Regions from separate parts of the Cetobacterium sp. ZWU0022 genome, predicted to be linked through region 3. Evidence: riboswitches for the same ligand, from Rfam matches in the RefSeq annotation. Region 3 holds a riboswitch; each other region holds the start of a gene.
The links. A riboswitch is a leader RNA that binds a small molecule or an ion and turns the genes downstream of it on or off. The one in region 3 is predicted to bind cyclic di-GMP.
Positions count from the first base shown of each region.

Region 1: linked by a shared signal. The riboswitch ahead of L988_RS12910 (MarR family transcriptional regulator) and the one ahead of L988_RS06495 (DUF4402 domain-containing protein) in region 3 are both predicted to bind cyclic di-GMP.
Region 2: linked by a shared signal. The riboswitch ahead of L988_RS10140 (hypothetical protein) and the one ahead of L988_RS06495 (DUF4402 domain-containing protein) in region 3 are both predicted to bind cyclic di-GMP.
Region 4: linked by a shared signal. The riboswitch ahead of L988_RS11685 (HD domain-containing phosphohydrolase) and the one ahead of L988_RS06495 (DUF4402 domain-containing protein) in region 3 are both predicted to bind cyclic di-GMP.

Region 1 is NZ_JRJZ01000191.1:40,377-48,103, reverse strand. Features, by position in the region: gene speE (polyamine aminopropyltransferase) at 1-439, opposite strand, end outside; gene speD (adenosylmethionine decarboxylase) at 444-860, opposite strand; gene L988_RS12925 (helix-turn-helix domain-containing protein) at 1,084-1,623, shown strand; gene L988_RS12920 (hypothetical protein) at 1,782-3,173, shown strand; gene L988_RS12915 (HTH domain-containing protein) at 3,255-4,646, shown strand; gene L988_RS12910 (MarR family transcriptional regulator) at 4,679-4,972, opposite strand; cyclic di-GMP riboswitch class I at 5,065-5,140, opposite strand; gene L988_RS12905 (RNA-guided endonuclease TnpB family protein) at 5,630-6,745, opposite strand; gene L988_RS14145 (transposase) at 6,822-7,043, shown strand; gene L988_RS12900 (TIM-barrel domain-containing protein) at 7,187-7,727, opposite strand, start outside.
Region 2 is NZ_JRJZ01000128.1:966-8,692, reverse strand. Features, by position in the region: gene L988_RS10165 (family 1 encapsulin nanocompartment shell protein) at 1-774, opposite strand, end outside; gene L988_RS10160 (hypothetical protein) at 787-1,146, opposite strand; gene L988_RS10155 (sigma-70 family RNA polymerase sigma factor) at 1,415-1,987, shown strand; gene L988_RS10150 (proline--tRNA ligase) at 2,044-3,753, opposite strand; gene recG (ATP-dependent DNA helicase RecG) at 3,806-5,866, opposite strand; cyclic di-GMP riboswitch class I at 6,036-6,111, shown strand; gene L988_RS10140 (hypothetical protein) at 6,188-6,652, shown strand; gene L988_RS10135 (YebC/PmpR family DNA-binding transcriptional regulator) at 6,698-7,444, opposite strand; gene L988_RS10130 (glycosyltransferase family 9 protein) at 7,497-7,727, opposite strand, start outside.
Region 3 is NZ_JRJZ01000082.1:16,164-23,890, reverse strand. Features, by position in the region: gene L988_RS06520 (ABC transporter ATP-binding protein) at 1-165, shown strand, start outside; gene L988_RS06515 (ABC transporter permease) at 162-1,385, shown strand; partial or broken gene msrA (peptide-methionine (S)-S-oxide reductase MsrA) at 1,449-1,952, opposite strand; gene L988_RS06505 (sirohydrochlorin cobaltochelatase) at 2,029-2,946, opposite strand; cobalamin riboswitch at 3,004-3,186, opposite strand; gene L988_RS06500 (ATP synthase subunit I) at 3,270-3,527, opposite strand; cyclic di-GMP riboswitch class I at 3,687-3,762, shown strand; gene L988_RS06495 (DUF4402 domain-containing protein) at 3,805-4,290, shown strand; gene L988_RS06490 (hypothetical protein) at 4,365-4,829, opposite strand; gene L988_RS06485 (DUF11 domain-containing protein) at 4,899-7,727, opposite strand, start outside.
Region 4 is NZ_JRJZ01000167.1:363-8,089, forward strand. Features, by position in the region: gene L988_RS11685 (HD domain-containing phosphohydrolase) at 1-1,797, opposite strand, end outside; cyclic di-GMP riboswitch class I at 1,850-1,925, opposite strand; gene guaB (IMP dehydrogenase) at 1,982-3,439, opposite strand; gene purD (phosphoribosylamine--glycine ligase) at 3,518-4,768, opposite strand; gene purH (bifunctional phosphoribosylaminoimidazolecarboxamide formyltransferase/IMP cyclohydrolase) at 4,784-6,313, opposite strand; gene purN (phosphoribosylglycinamide formyltransferase) at 6,318-6,893, opposite strand; gene purM (phosphoribosylformylglycinamidine cyclo-ligase) at 6,887-7,727, opposite strand, start outside.

The sequences.
Region 1 (7,727 bases), on a different contig from region 3:
CACACTCCTCAACGAACTTTAATCCATCGTCAAAAATAAGAGTTACTCTCTCATCCTCTAATCTATCCGAAGTAAACGGTAGATACTTTTGAGACAGTCTCACAACTCTCTCATCAATCTCGACCATATCGATTTTTTCAATAGAGTTGTATCTTGTAAGTTCTCTTACAGTTCCTCCATCTCCTCCACCGATAACTAAAACTCTCTTTATATTTAAATTCGTACACATAGGAACGTGAGCTATCATCTCGTGATATATAAACTCATCTTTCTCTGTTATCATAATCATTCCATCTAATGTAAAGAATCTTCCATACTCATCTGATGTAAAGAAATCTATCTTTTGAAAAGGTGTCTCTTCTGAATATAGATGCTCTTTAACCTTTATAGAAAACTTTGTATTTTCTGACCACTTCTCTGTAAACCATAAATCTAACATCTTTTTACTCCTCCTCAGGTTTGAAGGTAATTTTTCCTAACTCTTTTGTCGAATAGTTTCTGATTTTATCTACCATTCCTCTAGGTACCTCTATCGATTCACTTCTATCTGATTTAAATACATCCTCTAAGAATTTAAAGGCTGTCCATGGATCTATTTTATCCCCACATGTAAACACATCTACTGCTGCATATCCATACTCTGGCCATGTGTGTATCGCAAGGTGTGATTCCGATATTATTACCGCTCCTGATACTCCATATGGATTAAAGTGATGAAATACTGACTCTACTATAGTGGCATTAGCTATTCTTGCCGCCTCATTCATGTGCTTATCCACAAGAACTGGATCCTTTAGTATCTCCTCATCACAGTTGTAAAATTCAATTAATATGTGTCTTCCAAGTGTTTCTAATTTCAATTTTTCCTCCCCGATTTCAGTTTTTTAACAAACTTTTTACATTATTTTAACAAAAAATTAAATTCAATTCTTAAAATATTAAACTTTTGTTTAAAAAAATATATTTGAAATTTAATATTTTTAACTTTTACAATATAATATTAAATTTTTAGATTTTTGTCAATTGATTTTTTCTAGAAAAGAGAATATACTATAATTATCGATAATTTAAGGAGAGATTTAGATGGAAATCGGAAAAAAATTAAAAAGACTAAGACAGGAGAAATACCTTACTCAGGATGAATTAGCTAGCCGTTGCGAACTTTCAAAAGGTTTTATATCTCAAGTAGAAAGAGACCTTACATCTCCATCTATCGCAAATTTAGGAGATATCCTTGAGGGTCTTGGAACAAATTTAAAAGATTTCTTTAGTGATGACGGTGAAGAAAAAATCGTCTTTGATGAAAATGACGCTTTTGAAGTCATCGATTCAAAATTAAAGTACAAAGTTGAGTGGATTATTCCGAATGCTCAAAAAAATCAGATGGAACCTATTCTTTTAACTATTGAAGAGGGTGGGAGATATAAAGAGGAGATTGCTCACGATGGACAGGAGTTTGGATATATTCTAGAGGGAGAGATAAATATCCATTTAGGCGATAAAATTTTTAAAGCTAAAAAAGGAGAATCTTTTTATTATAGCTCTGGAAAAAACCACTACCTTTCTAACTGTGGAAAAGGAATCGCTAAAGTTCTGTGGGTTTCAAATCCACCATCATTTTAAAAGATATAGAGTCAATCTGTATCTTTTTTTATTTCTAAATATGAACTTTTTTACCCATTTTTTTTCATTCATCATGAAATTTTTCGTATTTTCTAGTTGTCTCTTTTATGCTACTATACTAACAGTATTAGTATTACTAAAAAGGGGGCGGGAATACTATGAATTCTACAAATGTAAATATTTTAAAACTTTTATCTCAAGGGAGTTTTTCTCCAGAATCATTGGCTTTATATGTCAATGTTGAAAAAAACTCTATTCAAAAAAATATTGTACAGATCAATGAATTTCTAAAAGACAACTCTTTTGACTGTATTAAAGTAAAGGATTCTGAATTTTCTTTAACATTGAGTATTAAACAGTGGGAAAATATATTTTCAAGAAAGGATTTTATCACTTCTAATGAGATTTCAGATTATCTTTTTATTAAATTTATACACAATAAATTTATAAACTTAGAGGTTGAAAAAGAGATTTTAGATCTTTCTAGAAGCTCTATTGTTAGATACTTCAAAGATATCAAAAAGATATTAGATTCGACTGGTACTACATATACATACCAAAGCGGTAAAGGAGTTAGAATCACTCACGTTTCAGAGGAGTGCAAGTATGTTTTCTGCAAGAAGCTTGTAAAATTCTTCATCAACGGAGATTTTACCCTAAAAAAAGATTCGCTTTTAGCTTCAGTTTTAGTTGAATATAACTTTATGGAACTTTTTGAAAAATTATACACGACATTAAAAAAAGCTGAGGTTTCTAGTACTAATTTTATAATTTCATTTCTTTCAACACTTTTTGTGCTGAACAAAACTCTTGGCGGCTTTGATTTAAAAGTACCTAATTTAGATTATTCAAAATATGAAGATTTGAGAGCTTTTATATCTCTAACAATGAAAGAGTATGATAAAAGTTTTCAAGAACAAACCTTCATTTTTATGGTCAATATAAAAAACAATCTCTCTTTCTTCGAAAAAGAGATTGGAAATAAAGGAGATATTCTTATATCGAAAATAAAAGAAAGATTAAATTTTTCAAAATTAGATTCAGATTTAGAAACAATTCTTCTAAGAAAAATCTGTATCTCATTTTTTAAATATGAAAACAAAATACTTAAAGTAAAAAATATTCCTATTGACCAGTCAGATGAGAAATTAATCGATATTTTAGATGATATTTTAAAAGAATTAAATTTCAAACTATTTTTCCATGATAAAATCTCAATTGTGAGCATTTTAAAAAAGATTATAATTGAACATAATAAAGAGTTAGTAAAGGATGTCCTTTTACTATTTAATGAGATTACAATATCCGATGATCACTACTTAAAAGATAATTTAAAAGTAAAAGCTCCTGATATAAATTTTCATATCGAGCCTGCATTCCTCTATAAATTGAATACAACTTTGTATAACCATAAGTATAATCTGGTTTTAAGTGATGAAAGTTATATCTACCAAAATATTAAACTTTTAGATTCATATAACTATCTAAATATACTTAATCTTGTTAACAACCATATCTTAGAGGAAGTTTTAAAAGGTCTTAACTTATAATTAAGACCTTTTTTTGATTTATTCCTTTTTTCATGTTATAATATTGCCCAATGAAATAATAATTTTAAGGAGCAGTTTGCTATGAAAATAAATATTAATACAAACCACATAAGAATCTGTAAATTATTAGAATATACGTCATACAAAACGACAGATTTTATCGCAGAGTTTTTGAAAATGGATAAACAAAATGTTAATCTTTATATAAAACAAATCTACTCCTTCACAGATTCAGAAGAGTCCAAACCTACAATCCAATCTATGATTAACTGTATTTGTAAAAATACAACTCTTCTAGGTGATTTGAAAAAGGAGCAACGTTTTACAAAAGAGAATAGAGTTCTTTATATAATTTTAATTCTTTTAAGAGATAGATACATAAATTTAAATAGTCTTTCTAGCTTGTTAGAGGTTTCAAGAAGGGTTATCGGAACTGACTTGGCTTTCGCTAAAGAAGCTCTTAGCATCTATGATTTAGATATCAATAGCTCAAATGCGAAGGGGATATCTATTTCAGGAAGTGAAAAAAACTTAAAGCTTGCTAGTTTATCATATCTTTATAAACTATTTGTTGAGTTTGAAGAACTTCCAACTATAATTACAAAAGATTATCTTGATTTTTTTGATGAGCAGTTTCATATAAAGTTAAATAAAGATGTCGATACCTTTATAAATGAGTATAGCTTTGATTATTTTTCACAAAACAAAAATCTTCTAAAAGCTTTCTTTATAATCTATGGTAATTTAGCGGATCCAGATGAACCTACAATAGACTCTTTGAGTTTCAATGAGTTCAAAATATATTTTAAAGATTTTATAGGAAATCAGAAACTGAAATCTTGCTATAGTTTTTTTAAAATCTCTTTTATGGGCAAGATACTTTTAAAAAACTTAAACATATTTTTAGATACTTTAAAATTCTGTGATGGTGGTTTATACGAAAGGAGAAATTCACTTTCAAAAGAGATTAACACTGTAAAAGCGATGGTTTTTAAAAATCTATCTCTACTGATAACAAAAACAAACTTCTTGGAGAAATTTGTCAACAAAGTGAGCTTAGCTCATGACAAAAGTATTCCTTTAAAAATATGTGACTTAGAGTTTTTACGATTCAATCTACCTGAAGAGGATAGATTAAAATGTCTTCAACTTTTCTTTACTCTAAGAAAAATCTATCAAAATATACAATTTTCAAATGTTATCTTTTTATATATGTGGAGTTCCCACGAGGAAAGTTTAAGTAGCGTTAAAAATACACTTGTTGTTTTTGACCGTATTCCAACATTCCTCTTCCCAATTATAAAAAATAGATTTCTTCTAAAAGAAAATATGAATATTTTGAATTTTATAAAAGCAGATGAATTAGAAAACTATCTTTCTAACTCTGATATAAACTGTGTTATAACTTTTGAAAAACTGAATTCCGATAAAGAGTATCCTTTTATCAAAGCGTATACTCTTCCAATTTTATAAAATAAAAAACTCCTTTATTTTTGAAGGAGTTTTTATATTTTTACAATTTTTATAAATTTAATTTTACTGTATAAATCTTTTCCTATCTTTGTAGGATGAATTTTGAATACTCTTTTGTCATCAAAAGTTCCAAACTTTTGTATAAGTTTTTCCTCTTCTAACTTCTTTAAACATAATGATACAGATCCTTTTGATAACTGCATTCTTTTTGTCAACTCACATAATGTAATTCCTGGAGTTTCGTTTATCGTAAATAGTATCTCCTCTTGAGTATAATTGATATGATACTTCTTTAATTCATTTTTAATTTCCATCATTTTACACATAGTAACACCCCTAATATTAAAAGTTTTTGACTCTATAAAACAGTTGTATTTTTATAAAAAAAATACACCTATATTATGAGTTGTTCATAACTAAGTGCAACTGGCTGCCATTTTAAAGGCCCTATAGCTTTGCGTCATAGAGTTTCCTCTACTTTGCCGTATTTATCTTTCGGTATTATTATAACTCATTTAGGATATTTTTGCAACAATATTTCACCCTAAATACAGACAGGATGGATATTAACCACCCTGTCTACTGTATATATTATTAGGATTAGGCAACTTTTTTACAAACATCTTCATAAATTTTATAAATCTATTTGGACATCAAAATTAATGTTTTACATTGAATTATAATAACATATTTATATAGTTAATTATATAATCCATTTTTTATTTTTTTGAATGCAAATTTGACATGTTGAATGTCTTTTATTTTCCTGTAAAAATACAAAAAAGACGATTCTAAATCGAATCGCCTTTCCTCTTTTGAACTATATTATTTTATTAATCCCATTAATCTTGGTAATGCAGTTGAAAGTTCTGGAACGTGAACTACCACCGCCCTAATAGAGGGCGGGGCTTCGTGGGAAGTATCTGACTCATGTCGGATATATTAATCACGCTCTACGGGTAGTCCCTACCCTGATATATGCTTTAATAGGCTAGTAGCTCTTTACCAACCTCACGAATATTTATACTTGCGTTTAAGTCTCTATCTATCTCTGAGTTACATTCATCACATTTGTAAACTCTTGAAGATACTGGTAACTCAGCTTTTATAGCACCACAAAATGAACAAGTTTTTGACGATGGAAACCACTTGTCGATTTTTATTACTTGTTTACCTAAAAACATTGATTTGTATTGAAGCATGGTTGTAAACATTCCCCAACCATTATCAGCGACGGATTTACCAAAATTCAATGCTGCACTCATGCCTTTCATGTTAAGGTCTTCAAGTATTATTGCGTTATACTTAGTTACAAGTTCATTTGATAATTTGTGTAAAAAATCTTTTCTACTGTTTTTGATAAGGTTATGAATTTTAGCAACTTTTAATTTTGCTTTATGCCAATTTTGGGAGAACTTAACTTTTCTTGATAATTCTCTTCCAGCTTTAATGAGTTTAGCTTCTAACTTTCTAAAAAATCTAGGATAGTGAGCCCTTTGGTTATCGGAGCTAACAAAAAGTTCAGACATAGCAAAATCAAGACCAACAATATTGTTATCGCTTGGAACTTCTTTAATATCCTTTTCAAATTCAGTTAGTAAAGAAACATAGTAAGCACCATTAGGTTCTTGGCTAATGGTAGCTGATTTAATTACATAATTTTGAGGTATCTGTCTATGAAGTTTAGTTTTAACTAAACCTAGCTTTGGAAGTTTTAGAAAATTTCCTTCAATTCTAATATTATTACTTGTAGATACTGTATTGTACGATTTTCTAGTTGACCTTTTAGATTTGAACTTAGGAAATGCTGTACGCTTTTGAAAGAAATTCTTATACGCAGTTTCTAAATTTTTAAGTGATTGTTGTAATGCTATTGAATCAACCTCTTTCAAGAATGGTAATTCAAGTTTAAGTAGGGGGAGCTCTTTAGCTTGGGTATTGTAAGTTACAGATTTTTTCTCTGCCTCATACAATTCTTTTCTCTGAGCCAAGAATCTATTATACACAAGTCTAGTACAACCAAAAGTTTGATTAATTGTATTCGCTTGAGTTTCATTAGGATAGATTCTGTATTTAAAAGATAAGTTATATGTCTTCATAGTTTTCACCTCCATTTTTTAAATTTAATATGCTATGATAATACCATATTAAAATTTAGTTGTAAAGGAGAGTAGAATTCCGAATACAGAATTTAAAAAGAATAGGCATTCTATCTACAATTTAACTTATCACTTAGTTGTAATTACAAAATATCGTAGAAAATGTATTGATGGGGAAGTTTTGGAGGATTTAAAAGAAATATCAAAGAGATTATTAGGTGTCAAAGATGAGAGTGTTTTAGAGGTGAATGAAGAAGAAGAGCATTTGCATATTAAGCACTGGTGGAGCAACGATTGAAACTATTAAGCGGTATATTGAATCGCAAGGAACTGAAATTGCCCCGATTCATCCTCTCCCTAATAGAGGAAGAGGTTTTCTCGGGGCGTTTTGATAAACTACTAATAGTAATACGAATATTATTACAAATCAGTTTTCAATGATTATTTTATTATTTTTCTATTTTTTGAATCTATAACAATTATTTCATATTCCTCTTGAATAAATTTAATATCCCCATCTTTTTGAATATTTATAGAAATTGTTTCTTCACTAGTTACTACTTCTACACTTATTTTTGCATATTTTCCTGACTTATAATTTTGTGTTAATCCGTCATCTTCAAATGATACGAACTTTGTTTTATTATTATTCTCAGATGCATAAACAATAAATCCTCTTTTATCTTCATCTTTCGTCTCGAAATTATAATCATTAATAGTATTTATAGGAATAATTGCTCCCTCTTTTATAAATAGTGGAAAGGTACCTAACCCTGCTTCAACTTCTATCGTTTGACCACCTTCATATATTTTATTAGTATTATAGTCGTACCATGAGTTTCCTTCTGGTAAGTATACTTTTCTTGTTTTTTCTCCTTCTGTAATCACAGTTGCAACTAACATATTATCACCTAATAAAAATTCATCATTTTCATTAAATGTATTTTTATCAGCTTCATAGTTATAAAATGTTGGTTTCATT
Region 2 (7,727 bases), on a different contig from region 3:
AACAACTTTTGCATCGTCAATAATTCTAAATGTAAATGTTTCTGTTACAAATAGTTCAACCTCTTTATTACAATGCCCTTGATAGCCTAAAGAGAAGTCTTCAGCTAAAACTAACTCAATATTTTCATCATCATAAGGAAGTAAAAGAGCACCAGTTATATTATTAGAAACAATCACTGGCATTCCAAGTATTTTTTCTAATCTTTTTACTAATGGATTATTCAAATTTACCATATTTAAATATATATATTTTTCAAGTCCCACAACTAATGCATAAGGTCCTTTTGCAAATCCTGTATTTCTTAATTTCGAAACACCATACATTAAATTTTTTATAGTTTCCTCTTCTGTCTTTCCAAATTCAATTAATTTAGATTCATCTTTTAAGAGTCCAACTATACACGCTTCATCTAATCCAAAATAAATCGCTTCCTCTTCAAATTTTGCAGCTTTTTTCAAAGCCTCATCTAAATTTGTATAATCTATATCTTTTGCACCTCTATCAAGGTTATCTAATTCCCATCTATTCAATGTGAAAGTTATTCTATTTTCAACAAACGGTTGGATTTTATATACTCCATAAGCTAAATCATCCTTTTTATGAATAGCTAATCTTCCTGTGTTAAGACCTCCATTTCCTACACCTACCGGTCCTGTAACTTTCACAAATCTTCTAGCTGAAAGTTGAGTAGTTAAAACCTCTCTCGCTCTATCTTCTATATCTTTCCATACATTTGCACTTATTGGTGCTAACTCTTTTTTTAAGAAATCCATCTCTTTACCCCCTTATTTTTTTAATGATCCTATATTTAACGATCTTGTATTATTCATCTCTTTTACCTCTTCTTTTATAGGAGCTCCATCTCTTCCCATAAGTTGAGCTTCTATTCCCACTATTTTACCCTGTCTAAATATATAATCCTCTAACTCTTTTCCAAATTCAAATTCATTTCTTCTCATCCATTCAATCACCATAACAGCATGTTCCATCTCTTCATTTCTATTATGAATCAAAATCTCTTTTAATTCTGGATCTTCGGCCATTTCAGCTCTTTGATTATAGTCATCTACCGCTTGTAATTCCTCTTTTAAACTTTGAATTGCAAAGTCTAAATCTGTCGCTTTTTTACTAATTCCACTCAGCATAAAACACCTCCACATTTTAAAACAATCTCTAATTTGTTTATTATGCCATTTCTTCTCATTTCCTTTTTTAATAAAAAATAAATTTAATTTTGATGCTTCAAATAGTAATTCAAATAAGGAAAATTTGAAATATAGATTACTTTCATTTTTTTTGATATTATAATATCGTACTATTGTTTTATATTTTTGAAAAATACGGTATTTTTATTTTAATTTTTTATTTTAATTTTAAAGAATTGGGGGAGAAAGCCATGATTGAAAAAAAGATATTATTTTAGCCCAAAGTGGTGATGAAGAATCAATCGAAAAAATTCTAAAAGAGTATCATGGAACAATTTATAAAAATAATCTTTCTTTCTTTTTAAAAGGAGGAGATAGTGATGATTTAATGCAAGAGGGGTTTATTGGACTCATGAAAGCAATTAAATCTTATGATGAAAGTCGAAATGCTTGTTTTAGCACTTTCGCAAACCTTTGCATCAGAAGACAGATGATTACAGCTGTAAAAAATCACAACTCTGACAAATATAAAAATTTAAATCAAGCTATGCAAGGCGAAGGATATTCAACTCATGAAGAAAATGTTCACTACACCTCACCATCTTTAGGTTTCTACTCTCCAGAGGATATATTTTTAGGTAAGGAACTTGTTAATCTTCTTACAACTTTCCTTAATGACAATCTAAGCTTTTTAGAAAAAAAAGTTTTCACATATCTTTGCAAAGAATACACATATATTGAAATTGCTGATTTTTTAAATGAGCCACCTAAAAAAATAGATAATACTATTCAAAGAATTAAAAAGAAAATTATCTCATATCTACAAAATTATTCAAAATAATAATATATATTTCAAACAAAAAGGAGAACTCACAATTAAGTTCTCCTTTTATACTATTAATACTTTTTCATTAACTCTTTTACTTTCGAAACAACCTCATCTTTAGATATTTCTAAAGTTTCATTTGTTCTTCTTATCTTTAACTCAACAATTCCTTCCGCAGCTTTTTTACCAGCAACTACTTTAAACGGATATCCTATTAAATCTCCATCTTTAAATTTGAATCCGATTCTTTCGTCTCTGTCATCTAAAGCTACATCTATATTAGCATCTCCAAATGCATTATAAATCTCTTCAGCTAGAGCTACTTGATCCTCAGCTTTCATATTTGCAGGAATTACTTCAACTACAAATGGAGCTATTGATGATGGCCAAATAATTCCATTCTCATCGTTATTTTGCTCGATTGATGATGCTAAAGTTCTTGAAACTCCAATTCCATAACATCCCATCTCAATAACTTGACTCTTTCCATTTACATCTAAGAATGTTGCATTTAGAGCTTTAGAGTACTTATCTCCTAATTTAAAGATATGTCCACTTTCTATTCCTCTTGCACTTGCTAGCTCTCCTTCACACTTAGGACATTTCTCTCCTACAGTTACTGTTCTTACATCTGCAACTATTGAAGCTGTGTAATCTCTTCCGTAGTTTGCATTTATAAAGTGTGTATCTATTTTATTTCCACCAGCTGTATGGTTAGAAATACCAATTATACTCTTGTCAGCTATCAACTTAATTTTTGTTTCATCAATTCCTACTGGTCCTATGAATCCTTTAATTAATCCTAATTCCTCTATTTCAGTATCATTTAATAATGCAACATCGATTGTATCAATTATATTCTTTAACTTAACTTCGTTTACTTCGAAGTCTCCTCTTATAAGAACCATGTAAACTTCATCTGTTACAACATCTTTATACATCATAGCTTTTACTGTTTGTGCTGTAGGTATATTTAAAAACTCAGCAATCTCTGTTATTTTCGATACATTTGGTGTATCCATTAGCTCTAACTCTTTTGCTTCTACTTTTGGCACATCAGTTATTATACTCGTTGCAGTTTCAACGTTTGCAGCATACTCACATGATGTACAGTAAATGATTTCATCCTCTCCAGATTCTGCTAATACATGGAACTCTTGTGATCCACTTCCACCGATAGCTCCTGAATCAGCTTCAACCGCTCTGAATTTAAGTCCACATCTTTCGAAAACTCTTGTATAAGCTGCTTTCATATTTTCGAATTCTTCATCTAAAGACTCTTTTGTTGCATGGAATGAGTATGCATCTTTCATCATAAACTCTCTTCCTCTCATAAGTCCAAATCTAGGTCTTCTTTCATCTCTAAATTTAGTTTGAATTTGGTATAAGTTTAATGGTAAGGCCTTATATGATGATATATCATTTCTAATTATATCTGTTATTACCTCTTCATGTGTTGGTCCTAATGCGAACTCTCTTGAATGTCTGTCTTGAATTCTCATCATTTCAGCACCCATTACATCCCATCTTCCACTCTCTTTCCAAAGTTCTGCTGGTTGTAAAACTGGCATGAATATCTCTTGAGCTCCAGCTCTATTCATCTCTTCTCTTACGATGTTTTCAACTTTCTTTAAAGCTTTTAAACCTAAAGGAAGGTATGTGTAAACTCCACTCGCTAATCTTTTGATCATACCTGATCTAAGTAATAGTTTATGACTGATTACCTCTGCCTCTTTAGGAGTTTCCTTTAGAGTCTTTACATAATATCTACTTAATCTCATATTTCCTCCACTCTTTTAATTAATTTTACCTCATATTTTATCATAACATCTTTTACGAGGTCAAACTTTTGTTAAACTTTTCATCAATATCCTCTTCTAAAACTTTATGATTTATCTTTCCTTCATTTTTTATTAGATATTCGGTACATATATCCTTAACCAATTTTATAGTTTTTACATCATGAACTATATCTATAAATTTCAAGTCACTTAATCCGCTTTGTTTCACACCGAAAATCTCTCCCGCTTTTCTGAGTCGCAGATCCTCTTCAGCTATTTTGAATCCATCCTCTGTATTTTCTAAAACTTTTAATCTAGCTGCTGAGTTGTCATTCTCAGTATTTGATAGTAAGAAGCAGTAAGATTGATGCTCTCCTCTTCCAACTCTTCCTCTCAACTGATGTAGAGTAGCTAATCCAAATCTCTCTGAATTTGTTATAACCATTATACTTGAGTTAGGCACATTTACTCCAACCTCTATTACTAAAGTTGAAACAAGTATATCTAAATTATGATTTTTAAATTGATGCATCACTTCATCTTTTTCTTTATTTTTCATTCTTCCATGTAAAATTCCTACTTTATATCCTGGGAGGTTTTTTGATACTTCTGCATATAACTCTTCTGTTGATTTTGCCGATAGTTTATCGCTCTCATCGATTAATGAAGCTACAAAATACGCTTGCCTTCCCTCTTTTAATTTTTTATCTATAAAATAATACATCTTTTCTTCATCAACATCTTCACTTATCCACTTAGTCTTTATAGGCTTTCTTCCTGGTGGAAGTTCATCTATCACAGATACATCTAAATCACCATATATACTTAAAGCTAAAGATCTTGGAATTGGAGTTGCACTCATAACTATTAGATTTGCCAAAATCCCTTTATCTCTCAATCTTTTTCTCTGTAAAACTCCAAATCTGTGTTGTTCATCTATCACTACTAGACCAAGTTTATTGAATTGAACGCTATCCTCTATTATAGCATGTGTTCCTATGACAATATTCGTTTCTCCAGTTTCTATTCTTTTTAATAACTCATCTTTTTTCTTTCCCTTTATGCTACCTGTCAAAAGATCTACTTTTACATCCAAACTTTCTAAAGTTTCATAAATAGATAAATAGTGCTGAGTTGCTAATATCTCTGTTGGAGCCATCAACACTCCTTGATATCCATTTTCTACCATATATAATAGTAGTAAAACTGCAACTATAGTCTTTCCGCTTCCTACGTCACCTTGAATTAGATAGTTTATAATCTTACCTGCATTTAATCCTTTATAAATCTCTGTTATAACTCTTTTTTGAGCAGTTGTTAATTTAAATGATAAACCTGAAAGATACTTTGAAACCAGCTCTTTTTTTCCTTCTATTTTATAGATTCCACTGTTTGTCAAATCAACTTCAAAACGCTTTTGTAAAATACCCATCTCCAAAACTAAAAGTTCCTCTACTGCAAATCTCCTTTTAGCTTCCTCTAAGTTTCTTGAATTAGTTGGATAATGTATCTCATTTAAAGCTTTTGTTCTTGGCATCAAATTATATTTTTTTAAAACCTCTTCTGGAATATTCTCTTCAAATATATTAACATACTCTTTTAAGGCTTCCTTTAATATTTTTCTTAGATTATTTTGAGTAAACTCTTTTATAGAGCTATATATTGGAAGGATCTCCCCGTTGTTTTCTTGTCCTTTATATAGTTTAAATTCTGGATTCGTCATCTGAAAAGTATATCCTCTTTTTACATTTCCAATAAAAATATACTCCTCACCTATTTTTAAACTGTTTCTCAAATATGGTCTCTGAAACCAAACTACTTCAAGAACTCCAGTTCCATCATTTATAGTGGCTTTTATCATCTTCATTCCAGTTCTTGTGGGTGGAGCTGATATATTCATTATACTTCCTTTTAATACAACATATTCATCACCTTTTAACTCTCCAATTCTCTTTAAGTTTGTTCTATCATCATATGCTCTTGGAAAATAATAGATAAGATCATACAAACTTTCAATATTCAATTTTTTTAATTTCAGATATGTCGCTTTTGATACTCCTTTTAAATTAAAAAGTTCTATCTCTCTATAAATGTTTTTATAAATCATAATCACCACCTTTTTTTTATTATAACACAAAGAAATAGAGTTTTGTACTCTTTATAATACCTGCTATCCATCCCATATAAACCTTTAAAAATCAAGCGTTCGTGAAAATTTTATTTTCATTTTTTTTGAAAAAATTATTTGACTTTTTTTATTTTTTAATATATTATACTTGTATAAATTAAATAGGCAAAGTAAGGGAAACCTTATGACGCAAAGCTATAGGGTCTTTAAAATGACAGCCAGTTGCACTTATCTGAAAAGATAATGTTGCAATTGGCTTTTTTATTTTTTTATCACTTTATATAACTAATCGGGAGGGAACACACAATGAAAAAAATATTAACTTTATTATCTTTAACTTTATCTATGACGGCTTTTGCTAATTCTGTTGTTCAATCAGACACTATGAATATCAATGCGAAAATTGTTAAACCACTAACTGTTAGCCATGACGGGCATATCCAATTTGGTAATCTTGTTCAAAACAGCGGACATAGCGAAAAAGTAAGTAGAAACTTCTTCATTAACGGAACACCTGGACAAAAAATTGAATTTAAGATTAATGATCAAAAATTAGACTCATTTTCAAACAGTCATTTAACTAGAGTTGGAGGAAGTGAAACATTAGATTTTTATACTAGCAATAGAAAAGTAACTAACGGAGATATCTCAAATCCTACTTTAGATAACAATGGAAACTTAACGTTCTCTTTTGATTCTGTAGTTAATGTTACAAACTTACCTGTTGGAGAATACACTGGTTCTTTAAAGGTTGCAGTTAAATATAATTAATATAAAGAAAAACTGAGGAATTGATGTCCTCAGTTTTTTTTATTTCTATAATTGTTCTAATAATTCATCAGATATATCAAAGTTTGAGTAAACATCATTTACGTCATCTAAGTCATCTAAAGCTTCATATAAAGCCATAACTTTCTTAGCTGTATCTAAATCAGTTATTTGAACTTTATTGTCAGGAATCATTGACACTTCAGCTTCAGTTACATTATAACCAGCTTTTTTTAACTCTTCAGCTACAGTATTACAATCCGCAGGCTCTGTTAAAACAGTGAACTCTCCGTCCTCCTCTTTAACATCTTCAGCACCAGCTTCTAAAGCAGCCATCATAAGCTCATCAGCATCTAATCCCTCTCCAGTAATGATTATTTCCCCTTTTTTAGCGAACATCCAAGCAACAGCACCATCTGTTCCAAGGTTTCCATTTCTTCTAGAGAAAGCAGCTCTTACTTCTGAAGCCGATCTATTTTTATTATCTGTTACAACTTCTACTATGAAAGCAGTTCCTTCTGGACCGTATCCTTCATATCTAATCTCCATGTAATCTACACCTTCAAGCTCTCCAGTTCCTTTTTTGATAGCTCTTTCTAGGTTATCTTTTGGCATATTAGCAGCCTTTGCTTTATCTATCGCAAGTCTTAATCTAGGGTTGAAGTTAGGATCTCCTCCAGCTTCTTTAGCTGCGATTGTTAACTCTTTTCCTAATTTTGTAAATATCTTTCCTCTTTTAATGTCTTGAGCACCTTTTCTATGCTTTATGTTAGACCATTTACTATGTCCTGCCACAAAAATTCCTCCTCATTTTTTAAAAATATCTATTTAAATTTTATCACAACCCCTAGTTTTTTTCAATATATTTGGGCACTAGGAGTATTTTTCTCTCAACCTCTTCTAATACTTTCTCAGGCGTTATCAAACTATATTTCTCCTCATAAGATAACTTTTCATAACCATCTCCTGTCAAAATATCTTTAGGCTCCAATCCCTCGTGTCTTGGATTGTCTCTTGATAACCACTCCATTTTATTAGAGTTTGGACTAAATATTGCAAAACTGGGTATATCTATAGC
Region 3 (7,727 bases):
CTAGATAGTACATCTGAGAAAGAGATTATGCAACTTTTTAAAGAGTTGAACGAACAGGGGAAAACTATAATTATAGTTACACATGAACCTGAGGTAGGTAAAGCTTGTAAAAGAGTTATCAGATTCAAAGATGGTCAGGTTATCGAGGATGTGAGAAATGTATGAATTTTTTAGAAAGTTTAAAAGGTGCTATACAGAATTTAAGAGGCAATAAAGTCAGATCATTTTTAACTATGCTCGGAATTATAATCGGAATCTCTTCTGTTATAACAATGTCTGCTATTGGAAAAGGTGGACAACAAAATATAACTGGAGATTTAAAAGAGGGCGGATATGGAAAATTTACAATCTCAGTTGATAAAGATGATGAAGAGTTTAGATGGAAATATCTTTTAGAACCAGAGATAATAGAAAGTTTAAAATCAACTAATCTTTTTAAAAATGTAAGTGCAAATATAAGTACTAGAGTTTTTATTGAAGTGGGGCGTAGACGTGAGATGATACAGCTCACTGCAACTACTCCAGACTATGAGAAAATTGACAAAGCTGAATATCTTTACGGTAGAGCTTTTCTTCCATTTGAATATGAAAAAGGTGAGAAAATCTTAGTGATAGATAATCTTACCGCTAAAAGTCTTTTTGGTAGTTCAGAAAATGCTGTTGGAAATGAGATGTCTTTTGCTATTGGAAGAAAAAATAGCCCTATCACTTATAAAATTGTTGGAGTTTTTAAAAATCCATTAGAAGAACTTGTGAAAGTTATGGGTGGACAAAGAATCCCTAGATTTATGAGAACCCCACTTAACACATATGATAAAGTTTATAATCTATCTACAGGAGGATACAACTCTATAATTGTAGAATCTAAAAACCCTGAAGAGTTAGCTACTGATATGAGTGCTGCTAATAAAGTTTTAGAGGATATTAGCGGAGTTAAAGGACTATATCAAGTTGAAACTATGAGTAATGCTGCTGCTTCATTTGATAAAATTCTAAGTACTTTAAATCTATTTATAACTTTTGTTGCTGGTATCTCACTTTTTGTTGGTGGAATCGGAGTTATGAATATAATGTTAGTTAGTGTTATTGAAAGAACAAAGGAGATCGGAATAAGAAAAGCAATTGGTGCTACAAACAAAGATATACTAATTCAATTTTTAATGGAGTCTGTTATTTTAACAGGAATCGGTGGAGTTGTAGGTGTAGTTATTGGAGTTTCGTTAGCTCTTATAATTGGATACTTTGTAAATATCCCTCCAGTATTTTCGATATTTTCAATATCATTAGCACTCGGAGTTTCAACATTCATCGGAGTTATCTTCGGAGTCACACCAGCTAAAAAGGCTTCGCAACTTAATCCTATAGATGCTTTAAGAGCTGAATAACTTAAAAAAATAAACCCCGTATAGTTAAAAACTAAAACGGGGTTTTATCTTTTTATTTTTTTATTTTTTATCAACTAAAATAGATTCAAAATTTTCTAAATCAATATGACAATAACCATTTGGATTTTTCTTTAAATAATTTTGATGATATTCTTCTGCCAAATAAAAATTTTCCAAAACTTTTATCTCAATTTGAATTTTTTCAGAATAACTTTGCTGTAGAATTAATATCTCCTTATCAATTATTGATTTATCATTTAAATCAGTATAATAAATCCCTGTTCGATACTGTGTTCCTCTATCATTACCCTGTTTGTTTAAACTAGTTGGATCAATAATTCTAAAATAATATTTCAAAAGTAGAGGTAAATCTATAATATTTCTATCATAAATCACTTTTACTGTTTCGGCATGACCTGTATGTCTGTATATAACATCTTCATAGCTTGGATTTTCTGTAGAACCATTAGCATAACCTGAAACAACATCTATCACTCCAGATATTTTTTTCATATAAGCCTCTACTCCCCAAAAACATCCTCCGGCTAAATAAATCTCATGAATATTTAAGTTTGAATCGATATTTTTAATTTTCATAAAATCACCTCATCTACATTATATACAAAATTTGTTAATTTTAATACTAAATATCTTTACTTTTTGCATATCCAGCTTTTTTTTCTATAATATCAATACTTCTATGCTTTTCTAAAAATTTTGCATTCCCTACAAACATATCTTGAATTTCAGGAATCTCTCCTAAAGGAGTTAATTTTACTTTTACTTTGAATCCCTCTTTCTCTAAGTTTTCTTTCCAATCTCCAGCTATATCATTTTTTGCATGATCTCCAGCTACAAACATCATAGGCATTAAGACAACTTCTTTCTTTCCAGCTTTTTTCAATTGTCTCACAACAGTTTCAAAAGTTGGATATCCTTCAACTGTTCCCACATAAATTGGTTCATTCATATCTTTTGCCATATAGTCAAACATTGCATAAGCTGAAGTAGCAGAATTATATGTTCCATGTCCTACTAAAACTACTCCTTCTCTTTTCCCTAGAGGTGCTGCTATTTTCATTATCGCCTTTATTGCGTCTTCATAATGATGTGGATCTGTTAGAAGTGCATCCCCTATTCTCAAATTATTAAAATCTTTTGAATGAAGTAAAACCTCTCTTTTTATTGACTCCATTTCCACACCATCTATTATATTTGTTGGTTGTATAATAACATTTTTATACCCTTGTTTTTTTAATGAAGTCAAAACTTCACTCGGATTATACTTCTTTATTCCCTCGTTAGCCTCTACTCTTTTAGCAACAATTCTCGAAGTATAAGCCTCAAAAACATCAGCTTTTCCTTCAAAAGCCTTAATTGCTTTTTGATTGATTCTATCGATTGTTTTAGCTCTCGTGTCTTTATGTGTAGTTCCAAAATGTGTCATAATTATAGCACTTTTTCCCCCTGTATAAAAATTTGAGTCCTCAAAAGCTTCTTCACCATGAGCTAGAATTAATGCTGATGACAAACAAAATAGTGATAATAATAATTTTTTCATAAAAATAACCTCCCAAATATAATTTTAAATTTGAGAGAAGAGCTTAAACTCTTCTCCGTCCTCGCAGATTATAATGGCAGGTCTCCTGACTCAGATTCACTTTACTCATATTCCTTCCCAAATTTTAAAATAAAAATTCAGTGGATTAACCTATTTTCATCCTCTTTACAGTGGCGGGACCGTTTAAGCTTTTCACTCAATTCCCTTTTAATCTTTCGAACCATTACAGAGGTATATTATCATTACATTGTATTTTTTTCAATCATTCTATAAAAAAAGAATACTCCGTGAGCTATATATATATTATGTTGATATTTAAATATCTATTTTCTTTTATTCTTATAAAAATATACAATATATATTCTAGACACTAAAGCTCCGATTAATGCTGCAAAAAAGTTATAACCATTATTTTGTGCCAAGAAATAAAAACCCCCTAAAAGAATAATAATTCTCACTAGAGATGTGATAAATATAAATAATGACGGATTTTTAAATCTTTTACTTTCATTTACTCCAAAATCTAGACTATAAAAAAATAAAAACCCTAAAACAATCCCACCTACAAATGCAATAACCATCCTACTCATCTCCTTATATTTAAAGAATTTACACCATTAATTCCATATTTTTATTTACTGTAAAATAAACAACTTTCCTTGCAATTAATCTACATTTTAAAATATACAATAAAAGTATTTGACTTTTTTTATTTTTTGTTATATTATTTTAATACAGTCTTTATATTTTGGCAAAATAAGGGAAACCTTATGACGCAAAGCTACAGGGTCTTTTAAATGACAACCAGCTACACTTTATAGTGTAGCTGGTTTTTTTGTTTTTATTAGGAGGGAATTAATGAGAAAAATTTTAATGTTAAGCACTTTATTTGGGGTGGTGTCTCTAAATCTTTTATCAAATGAAGGACAGTCTAATCAAGCAATAATGCAGATTAATGCTAAGGTTTTAAAACCGCTAACAGTAAAAGCTGATAAAGATCTAGAGTTCGGCGATATTTTACCTGGAACTTTCAATCAAGCTTTTTCTAGTTTCTCGCTTCAAGGAGAATCTAATTCGAAAGTTAGAATAACTTTTGAAGGTGTAAAATCTGAAGGAGATAGTTTTAGAGTTCCTTTAAAAAATGGGAATAATAGTTTCACAATTTTATTTAATTGTACTCAAATAAATAAACCTGGTGAATGGATTACTCCTGGAAATGATGTTATTGAATTATCTGATTCAGGAAAACAGATTCTGAATATTGCTGCTTCGACTGATGTAAGTCGTGACCAAGCTCCGGGAATATATTCAGGGAATTTCACTTTAAAAGCTCGTTATAATTAATTGTCATAATCAAATTCACAATAAAAGACATCCTTCATAACAGTATAATTACTATTACAAAGGATGTCTTATTTTTATCTTTCAGCTCTTATTTCGCTTACAACTTCTAATAAAAACTTCTTACATTGATCATTTTTTATTGTATAATAAACCTCGTGTAACTCGTGTGATGGAAACTCTGCTAATAAAATATTCATAGCCATTCTATCTCTATAAATATCACTTCTATTTAAGCTTCTCTCTATTCTTCTTAGACTCTCTTCATCTTCTTCTAAAAGATTATCTACAATTGTATTTGCATTTTTTATCATAATATCTAGATTTGTTAATCTATCTCTACGATTTCTGACTTTGTTCTTCTCATAAAACTTCTTTCCTTTGTTTAACTCTTCTAAAAGACCAAAAAGATTTAATTCAGGATTTTTCTCTAATATATTTAATATCTTTCCGTATATTATATTACTCTCTTTATCCTCAGGACTTTGTTTTTCTAAAGCCATCATATATTTTTTTGAAATTTTTACTAATATCTCATTCATTGGAAATTCCTCCATAACATTTTCTCAGATTAATAGTATATCACATTTTCATAAAATAAATAACCTTTATTATTTTTCTTTAGGTAAATTATACACATCTACTATCTCTACTTTCTCTGGAGGTTCTTTCTTTCCATTTTCTTTAAATCTATCAAACATATCTCCTATATTCATTCTAAATCTTAGAAACAATCCTTGAGCTAATTCTCCATTTGGATCAAAATCTTTATCCCTAAAACCAACAAAATTATATCCTAAAGATAACCATAAATTACTTTTAAATATATAACCTAGTTCGAATCCTAAACCATAATCTATATTTTTTTCACTATCAAATAAAGTTGCCAAATTAATTCCAGCTGTCCAGTTGTCAAAAAGATCATAACTTATTCCTCCTGCAAGTAAATAGCTTCTATAACTACTTTCTGTTCCATCATATTTTATATTACTGCTTTTCGCAGCTAGCGTTATATTTTTTTCACTGTTTATTTTACTTTGAAAGTTATGAGCACTTCTTATTATATGTGTATATTTTTTATAATTTTCATCTACAATATTTTTCGAATAGTTAAACTCATACTTATTAAGAGAATGGTATGAATTATCTTTTGCATCTCTATAAGCTAATCCAATTAAAAATCTATTCTCTTCTTCATCTCCTTCAATATAATATCTATTTTTAGCTATAAAATATGTACTTTTACTGAATTGTTTTCCATAACTAAGCTTATTCAAAAATGAAGATTTATCTTCTATTTCAAATTCAAACTCTCCTCTCATTCTTCCGAAATTTATATCCTCATAATCATAACCAACAGTTAGATTTGTTTCACTATTTTCCTCACTACTTAGAGCACTAACTCTTTCAAAAGTTCCAAATATCTCTAAATTTTCCATCAGATTAAATTTTCTCTTAAGTCCGTATGCAAACTCAGGAATCACGGATTCATCATCATTCTCCTCTCGATACTCTGAATATATCTCTGTCTCTAAATAGTTTGTTTTTACTCCGAATACTGTTCTATTTCCCTCTTCCTCTCCCTCTAAGTAATAGAAATCACTAAGCTCTGAAACTAATTCATGCCTCATATACACAGATGTTTTATCAAATAATTTGTAATCTGCTCCAATTGCTATTCTTTTCTGATCAGGATTTTCAATGCCTTGTTCATATTCTAAAAACAATTTCAGTTTATCATCTTCCATTCCCTTCCAAGTTATTCTTCCACCAAGACTATAGGTAGTTTCTAACTCTGTTATATTTTCTTTAATATATTGACGCAATCCTGCTTCATATTTAAAGTTTTTCATCCATTCACTTTCATATCCTAAATATGTATCAATTTTTCTTTCTTTACTTCCACTTTCCAATTCTCTTTCTTCTAAAGATGATTCAATCTTCATTTTTCCTTTTTCTTCAAATCCATATTCTATATTTATTTTTGCTCTATTAATACCATCCTCGACATTCGCATCTTCGTTATTATACTCAGGGTCTGCTCTTTCATATATTGCCTCAGCTTTTAAATTTTCTTTTTCATACTGTGCAAATATAGATGTAGCATTTCCTCTTTCACCTAACTCATCTGTTGTAAATGACTGTTCAACAACAACCAAGGTATCTTCAGTTTCATAAATTGCGTGTAGATTCATAATCTCTTGTTTCTCGGTCTCTCTTTCATCTTTAAAAACAGAAGTTCCAACTATCATTTTGTCATTTAGTTTATAATTAACTTCTCCACCATAAACTAAACTTTTCTTTCCATTATCATCTTCAACTTCATATGAAACTTTAATGTATATTGGATTGAAACTCAAATCCATACTAGGTATTGGTTCTGAAAAATACAGTCTTCCAAAATCATATTCAAGAGTATAATCGTCGCCTAGAACTAAATTCTCTTCCTCTAAAATCAGCCCACTTATTTTATCTCTAACAATAAGCACAACTTTTTCACTTCCCTCTACAATATCTCTTCTAGTAAGTTTATATGGTCCTGAAACTCCTTCACCACGAAACTCCTCTTGATACTTTATATTAGAGGTCTCAGCTATAAAACCTGTTGCTAAAATATTTTCATCTTCATATTTAACTACAGCTCCTGTCAAAGTTCTATCGTATCTTCCTAGTCGCAATCTTTGATTTAATATCTCTCCAGTTTTATAATCTCCATATAGTAAATAAGACTGATCTCTTTCCATTTTTAAAAATAGATTATCTTTAGATTTTCCGACATATCCTTTGGTTGAGTTATCACCAAAGATTGGATAATATTCTTCTGGGTCTCGATATGAGAAAAACTTATCCTCACTATCTTTATTCGTATCATAAGTTAGGGTTAAATATCCTATATCTTCTATCTGACCTTCTGCATAAACAGCTCCTCTATAGAAAAACTTATCCCTATATGAATCAATCTCTTTTTCAAAAAAGAAATTCATATCCCTGTTTTTACTAAAATTATATCGCCCTTCAATAACTCCATTTAAAAAGAAGTCTTGTTCATCTCCTTCTATATCTAGAGATATCTCTTTCTCTTTTCCTTCAGCATTTATTTTAAAAGTTACCCTATTTTTTCCTGGATTTGGTCTATATCCAATCTCACCATATCCATCTAAATTTGTTACAAAGGTTACACTACTTTCTGTTACTCCATCATAACTTATAAATCTTCCTTTATTTGCATCAATAGTTACAGTTAAACTTTGGTCTATCCCATATCCATACTGATCTATACCTGTTATTTTTATTTTTTTTAAGGTACTGTCTTCAGAGCTATCAACTATCTCAACTTTTACATCATCATATTGCCCTTTTACAAAAACCTCTTTCTCTATTCTACCTCTTTCTACTCCAAACATATCATGATATGAAAGTCTAAGAACTGTTTTTCCAGG
Region 4 (7,727 bases), on a different contig from region 3:
CCTTACGATATTCTCTGCAACAGTTCCTAATTTCAATTTTTTTACCAAGTCATACCCTATTTCTACATGCTCTTTTACTTTCTTAAACTCTTCCTCTGTTAACTTAGATGGTTTCTTTAATATTTCAGATGGTATCGCAACTTTTCCTATATCATGTAAAGATGAAAATCTCTTGATACTTTCTCTTGTTTCTTTTGGCAGATTTACTTTTTCAGATAAAAGTGTCGAATACATACCTAATCTCTTCACATGATCTCCAGTATCCTCGTCATTCAATTGATTAGCCATTTCTAGCACTTCTATCAACGAAAAACTTAGTTCTTCTGCTTTTTTTCTATTTTTTTCAGATTTAATTATTAATACTATTAAAATTATTATAAATATCACTACTGGTATTGATATTTTTAAAATCAACTTATAATTTTGTGTTACTATTGAATTTTTTAAAATATTATTATCTATTACAGTTTTATCTATCGTGAAACTTTCTAAAATAGTTTCAATTAAATTTGATAACTCTTGTTTCTCTTTACTAATTCCAAAACTAACACCAAAAGAATCATTTAATATCCCTGCAACTTTTATTTTATCATCCAAAAAGTTATTACTTATTACTCCTGTCAATATATTAAAGTATCCTACCAGATACTCTCCATCTTGATTTAATAATTTATTTAACCCCTCTTCATAAGTTTCTACTTCTTCTATTTCACTATTTTTCAAAATATTTTTTAAATATATATAACTATAATCACCTTTTAAAACTAAAATTTTAGCCCTATCTAAATCAGATAAATTCTGAATAAACCCATCTGACTTTCTATTTGCCACAGACAATTTCATTTCATAATAAGGTTTTGTATAATTTTTAGTTACTCTTCCCAAAGAGTTTTCGATAGCAATTCCCTCTATGTCATACTCTCCATCTTTCACAAAACTAAAAGGAATACCTATTATCTTTTCAATCTCTTTAACTATATTAATAGTTAATCCCTGATAATTTTGTTTCTGCTTATAATAAAACGGCAACATAAATTTATCTTTTCCCAATTTAACTCTTATCTCTTTATAGTTATCTGTTACTTTTTCATAACTCGGCGTATCTTTTAACAAATACTTATAAAACGACACTCTATTTTCAGATAAAATCTCTTGAAATTCTTCACCTGGTAATTCATCTAAACTTTTTTTCACTTTTTCATAAAGCTCAGTTAAACTCTTTTTTATAGCTATTTGTTCATTATACCTTATATTCTCTAAAAGTTTATAATCTACATCACCTAAATTTTTATCATACCAATCTTGTGCAATAAAAATCTCTATCTCACCATTCTTTAATTTTTCTAATCCTTCATCAATATTCTTAACTTCAATTTTATCTAAAGTTAAATTGCTATATCTTTCTTTCATCTCTCTAATTCCATGTTGTCCAGGAATATATCCAGCTTTCAAATATCTAGCCTCTCCTAAGTTTGACAGCATCGAATTCTTATTTGTAATAACACCTATCCTATAAATCATAGGAGTATCCAAATAATCATATTCCTTCTTCCCATCTAAAGTTTCAATAGTTCTCAACATCATGTCACTATTCTCTTTATCTAATGAAACTTCAATCTCTTTTCCTTCTAAAACTTTTTTTAACAACTCTGCGTAAACACCTTGATATTCACCCTTTTCTAAATCTTTATACAAATACATATCCGTTGTATTTGAAGGTACTGTTATTGTTAATCTCTCTTCCGAGAAACCTAAACAACTAATAAACAGCATTAAAAAAACTACTAACCTCTTCATCTATCCTCCCTCAATAAAAAAAAATAAAAAAAGCTGCAATAATCACAAAGACTATTGCAGCTGGCTGCCATTTTAAAGACCCTATAGCTTTGCGTCATAGAGTTTCCTCTACTTTGCCACTTATAAACGTTTCTTAATTATAATCATTATAATCAATACGTCCTACAAAGTCAATATTTTATATCTATTTAGAATAATTTGGTGCTTCCTTCGTTATTATAATATCATGCGGATGACTTTCTTTTAATCCTGCTCCTGTTATTTTAACAAATTTTGCATGAACTTTTAAATCTTCAACTGTTGATGTTCCACAGTATCCCATTCCAGCTCTAACTCCTCCACACATTTGGAAAACTACATCTTTTAAGCTTCCTCTATATGCAACTCTTCCTTCAATACCTTCTGGAACTAATTTCTTAGCGTCATTTTGGAAGTATCTGTCTTTCGATCCTCTTTTCATTGCTGCCATAGATCCCATTCCAACATATACTTTATACTTTCTTCCTTCATATATAATCTCTTCTCCAGGTGCTTCTGTCGTTCCTGCTAAAAGTCCACCAAGCATTACACAATCAGCTCCTGCTGCTAAAGCTTTAACCATATCTCCAGATAATTTTATTCCACCATCTGCTATAACTCCAATCCCTCTTGTTTTACAAACTTCATAAACATCATTTACTGCTGATAATTGAGGAACTCCTACTCCTGCTACAACTCTTGTTGTACAGATAGACCCTGGTCCTACTCCTACCTTAACAGCATCTACTCCTGCATCTATTAAATCTAAAGCTGCTTCTGCCGTTACTATGTTTCCACCAATTATGTTTAAAGTCGGGAAAGCTTCTCTGATTTCTTTTATTTTTGCCATAACACCTTTTGAATGTCCATGAGCCGAATCTACAGTTATAATATCTACTCCCGCATCTACTAAAGCTTTAACTCTTTCTAGAGTATCTGCTCCAACTCCTACAGCTCCTCCAACTCTTAATCTTCCTTGAGAATCTTTACAAGCCATTGGATATTCAACTAAATTATCGATGTCCTTTATTGTAATTAATCCTTTTAATTGACCTTCGTCATTTACTATTGGTAGTTTCTCTATTCTATTTTCTAATAAGATATCTTTAGCTTGCTCTAAAGTTGTTCCTACTGGAGCTGTTACTAAATTTTCTTTAGTCATTATATCACTAACTAATTGATCCATATCTTTTCTATATTTTAAATCTCTGTTTGTAATAATTCCTATTAAAGAACCATCTTGTTCAATAACTGGTAATCCAGAAATTTTATACTTTCTCATTATCTCTTCTGCGTGCCATACAGTTGAATCTTTTGTTAAAGTAACAGGATTCTTTATCATTCCGCTTTCATTTCTCTTTACTCTATCTACCTCAGCAGCTTGATCCTCTATACTCATATTTTTATGAATAAATCCTATTCCACCTTGTCTAGCTAAAGCTATTGCTAAATCTCCTTCTGTTACAGTATCCATTGCAGCACTTAGGACCGGAATATTTAATTCGATATCCTTTGTAAGTCTTGTTTTTAAACTAACTTCATGTGGTAATACCTCAGATTTTGCTGGAACTAGTAGTACATCATCAAAAGTAATCGCTTCTTTTATTATTTTTCCATTCATCATTTTTTCTATTCCCTCCAATTTTTCTGAATATTTTAAATAAAGACCTGCACTTTTTTTTAGTATTGTGCAGGTCTTTTTTTATTTATTTTCGTTATTATAGCACATTTTTGAGCCTATGTCATTTCTAAAAAACATTTTTTTGCATTTTATTTTTTTTACATCCAAATATGCTCTTTCTTTAGCTTCTTCTAATGTATTTCCGTATGCTACTACCGATAAAACCCTTCCACCATTAGTCTCTAATCTTCCATCTACTTTTCTTGTTCCCATATGGAAAACTATGGATTCTAAATTTTGAGGAATTTCAATTTCACTACCTATTGTCGATGATTTCGGGTAGTTTTCAGAAGCCATAACAACAGCCACTGTATATCTTTCATCCCACTCTAGTTTAACCTCTTTTTCATCCATTAAATCTAATATGGCTTTAACAAAGTCAGATTTCATTCTTGGAAGAATCCCTTCTGCTTCTGGATCTCCAAATCTTGCATTAAACTCGATAGTTTTAACTCCATCTTTGGTTAACATAATCCCACCAAATAGAAAACCTTTAAACGGAATTCCATCTTGTTTCATTCCAGATGCCATAGGTTTTAATATTTTTTCTAAAGTTTCATTTACAACATTCGAATCTATTTTTCCTACTGGAGAATACACACCCATTCCACCTGTATTTGGCCCTTCATCATTGTCATAAGCTCTTTTATGATCTTGAGCAACTTCTAAAGGAATTACTCTCTCTCCATTTGTTAAAGCTATAATAGAAAATTCAAAACCATCCAAATATTCCTCTATTACAACTTTATTATTAGGTATAGAGAATGCTATCTCTAAAGCCTCTATCGCTTCCTCTTTTGTAAAGGCAACTGTTACTCCTTTTCCAGCTTTCAAACCATCCTCTTTTATAACTATCGGAGCGCCTTTTTGATTAACATATGATTTTGCTAACTCTAAGCTTTCAAAAGTTTCATAAGCTCCTGTTGGAACATTATACTTTTTCATCAACTCTTTCGCAAAATCTTTACTTGATTCAATTCTTGCAGCAGCTGCAGTTGGTCCAAATATTTTAAGACCTCTTTTTTCAAACTCATCCACAACGCCTAAAGCAAGTACGCTTTCAGGACCTACTATCGTCAAATCTATATTTTCGTTTTGTGCAAATGTTGCAAGTTCATCTATATTTTCTTCAGAAATATCTACTAGTTTCCCAATCTCTTCCATTCCAACATTTCCTGGAGCTATAAATACCTCTTTAACTAGTCGACTCTCTTTTACCTTCCATGCAATCGCATGCTCTCTTCCACCTTTTCCAATTACAAGAACTTTCATAAACTCCTCCAAAAATTAATGTTTAAAATGTCTTACCCCTGTAAATACCATAGCTATTCCATGCTTATTGCACTCTTCGATAGATAACGAGTCTTTTATTGATCCTCCTGGTTGAATAATTGCTTTAATTCCAAATTTCGCAGCCATCTCTACTGTATCTGCCATTGGGAAGAATGCATCTGAAGCCATCACTGCTCCATTACACTTTTCACCACCTTGTTCTAAAGCTATTTTTGCAGCTCCAACTCTATTCATCTGTCCTGCACCAACTCCAATAGTTTGATTAGCTTTTCCAACAACTATTGCATTCGATTTCACATGTTTAACAACGTTCCAGTTAAAGATTAAATCCTCTATTTCATCTTCCGTAGGCTTTCTATCAGTAACACAAACAAGTTCATCTTTAGAGATATTTTTCTCATCAAACTCTTGAATTAATGCTCCATCCATAACAGAAGTAATTTTCTTTTTATTTATAATATTTGAATTCAACTCTAATTTCATAACTCTTATATTTTTCTTCTGAGTTATTATTTGTAAAGCTTCTTTTTCATATCCAGGTGCTATAACAATCTCTAAAAATAGTGCAGATAACTTTTCCGCTACCTCTTTTGTTATAACTGAATTAGCTGCTACAATTCCACCAAATATAGAGATTTTATCAGCTTCATAAGCCCTATTCCAAGCTACATCTATATTTTCTCCACTTCCAACTCCACAAGGATTCATATGCTTAACCGCTACTACAGTTGGCTTAGTAAACTCTTTTAAAATTTCTAAAGCTGCATTTGTATCTTGAATGTTATTATAAGATAACTCTTTCCCATGAAGTTGAACTGCATTTCCTATTGAATATCCTGCAAAACTACTTTTATAGAATCCTGCTTTTTGATGCGGATTTTCTCCATATCTTAAATCTTGAACTTTCTCATAAGTAACAGTTATACTTTCCGGAAACTCCTCTTTTACTTTTGAAGTTAGATACTCTGCTATTAAAGTATCATATGCCGATGTATGTCTGAACACTTTCGCAGCTAATCTTTCTCTCGTTTCCGCTTCTGTATCTCCCGACTTTTCAAGTTGCGCTATTACAACATCATAATCCTTTGGATCTACCACAACCGTAACTGATTTATAGTTTTTAGCAGCAGATCTCAACATGCTTGGCCCACCAATATCTATATTTTCTATTAACTCCTCGTGAGTCACTCCAACTTTTGATAATGTCTCTTTAAATGGATACAGATTAACAACAACCATATCTATCATATCTATCTTATTATCTTTTAAAGCTTTCAAATGCTCTACATTATCTCTAACGCAAAGTAAAGCTCCATGAACATTTGGATGTAACGTCTTTACTCTTCCATCCATTATCTCTGGGAAATTTGTAATATCTGATATACTTAAAGTTTTTATACCAGCCTCATCTAATGTTTTTTTAGTTCCTCCTGTTGAGATAACCTCATACCCTAACGAAACTAATTTTTTAGTAAAATCTACAATTCCAGTTTTATCAGATACACTTATTAACACACGTTTCATCTATTTATTCTCCCTTTTTAAATAACTTTGTTAAAATCATTGGATATATTCTATGCTCTACATCATGTATTGCTTTTTTCAAATCATCTAAACTCCAAGTTTCTTCTATTTTTATTCTCTCTTGATATATTATTTCCCCTGTATCAACTCCACTATCTACATAATGAATTGTCACACCCGTTTTCGTCACGCCAGCTTTAAACGCATCTCCTATCCCATCTTTGCCAGGAAATTCTGGCAAATAAGCTGGATGAATATTTATTATCTTGTTGAAAAACTCCTCTAATAATACTGGAGAGATTATTCTCATATATCCTGCAAGCACAATATATTCAACTTTTTCTTTTTTCAATATCTCAATTATCTTTTCTTCAAACTCCATTTTAGTGTTAAACTCTTTTGGATCTATAAAGTAGCAAGGTATATTTAAGGCTTTTGCTCTTTCAATTGCAAAAGCATCTTTTTTATCGACAATTAGAAGTTTAACTTCATACCCTTTACCTTCACCCGTTTTTTGAGCTTCTACTATTCTTTGGAAGTTACCCCCGTTTCCAGAAGCAAACACAGCTATATTTACCATTTAATTTCTACTCCTGATGTCTTAGCAACCTCTCCTAAAATCATAGGATTTTCCCCTAACTCTTTCAATTTAGAGATTATATTTTCTCTTTCATTTTTTGAAACTACAAATATAAATCCAACACCCATGTTAAATACATTAAACATCTCTTTTTTAGGTACCCCGCCTTTTTCCTCTAAAAATTTAAATATTTTTAGCTCATTTACATTCTTGCTATCAATCTCTACTCCTAATCCTTCAGGTATTATTCTTGGAATATTTTCATAGAATCCTCCACCTGTTATATGGCACATCCCTTTAACAGAAACTGATTTTAAAACCTCTTTTACTGTTTTTACATATATTCTTGTTGGAGTAAGTAACTCCTCTCCTAAAGATTTTTCGAATCCTTCATAAACTGTTTTCAAATCTAGATTAGCATCTTTAATTATCTTTCTAACCAAAGAGAATCCATTCGAGTGAACTCCACTAGAAGATATTCCAACTATAATATCTCCTTCTTCTATTCCCTCTCCAGTTATTAACTCTTTTTTCTCTACAGCTCCAACTGTAAATCCAGCAATATCATAATGTCCTTCGCTATACATTCCTGGCATTTCAGCTGTTTCTCCACCTATTAAGGCACACTCTGCAGCTACACATCCATCCGCTACACCTTTTACAATACTTTCAATCTGTTCAGGGTAATTTTTTCCAACCGCTATATAATCTAAAAAATATAATGGCATAGCTCCTTGAACTAAAACATCATTAACACACATAGCCACAACATCTTGTCCTATCGTATCATGTTTATCCATTTCAAAAGCTAACATCAACTTAGTTCCAACACCA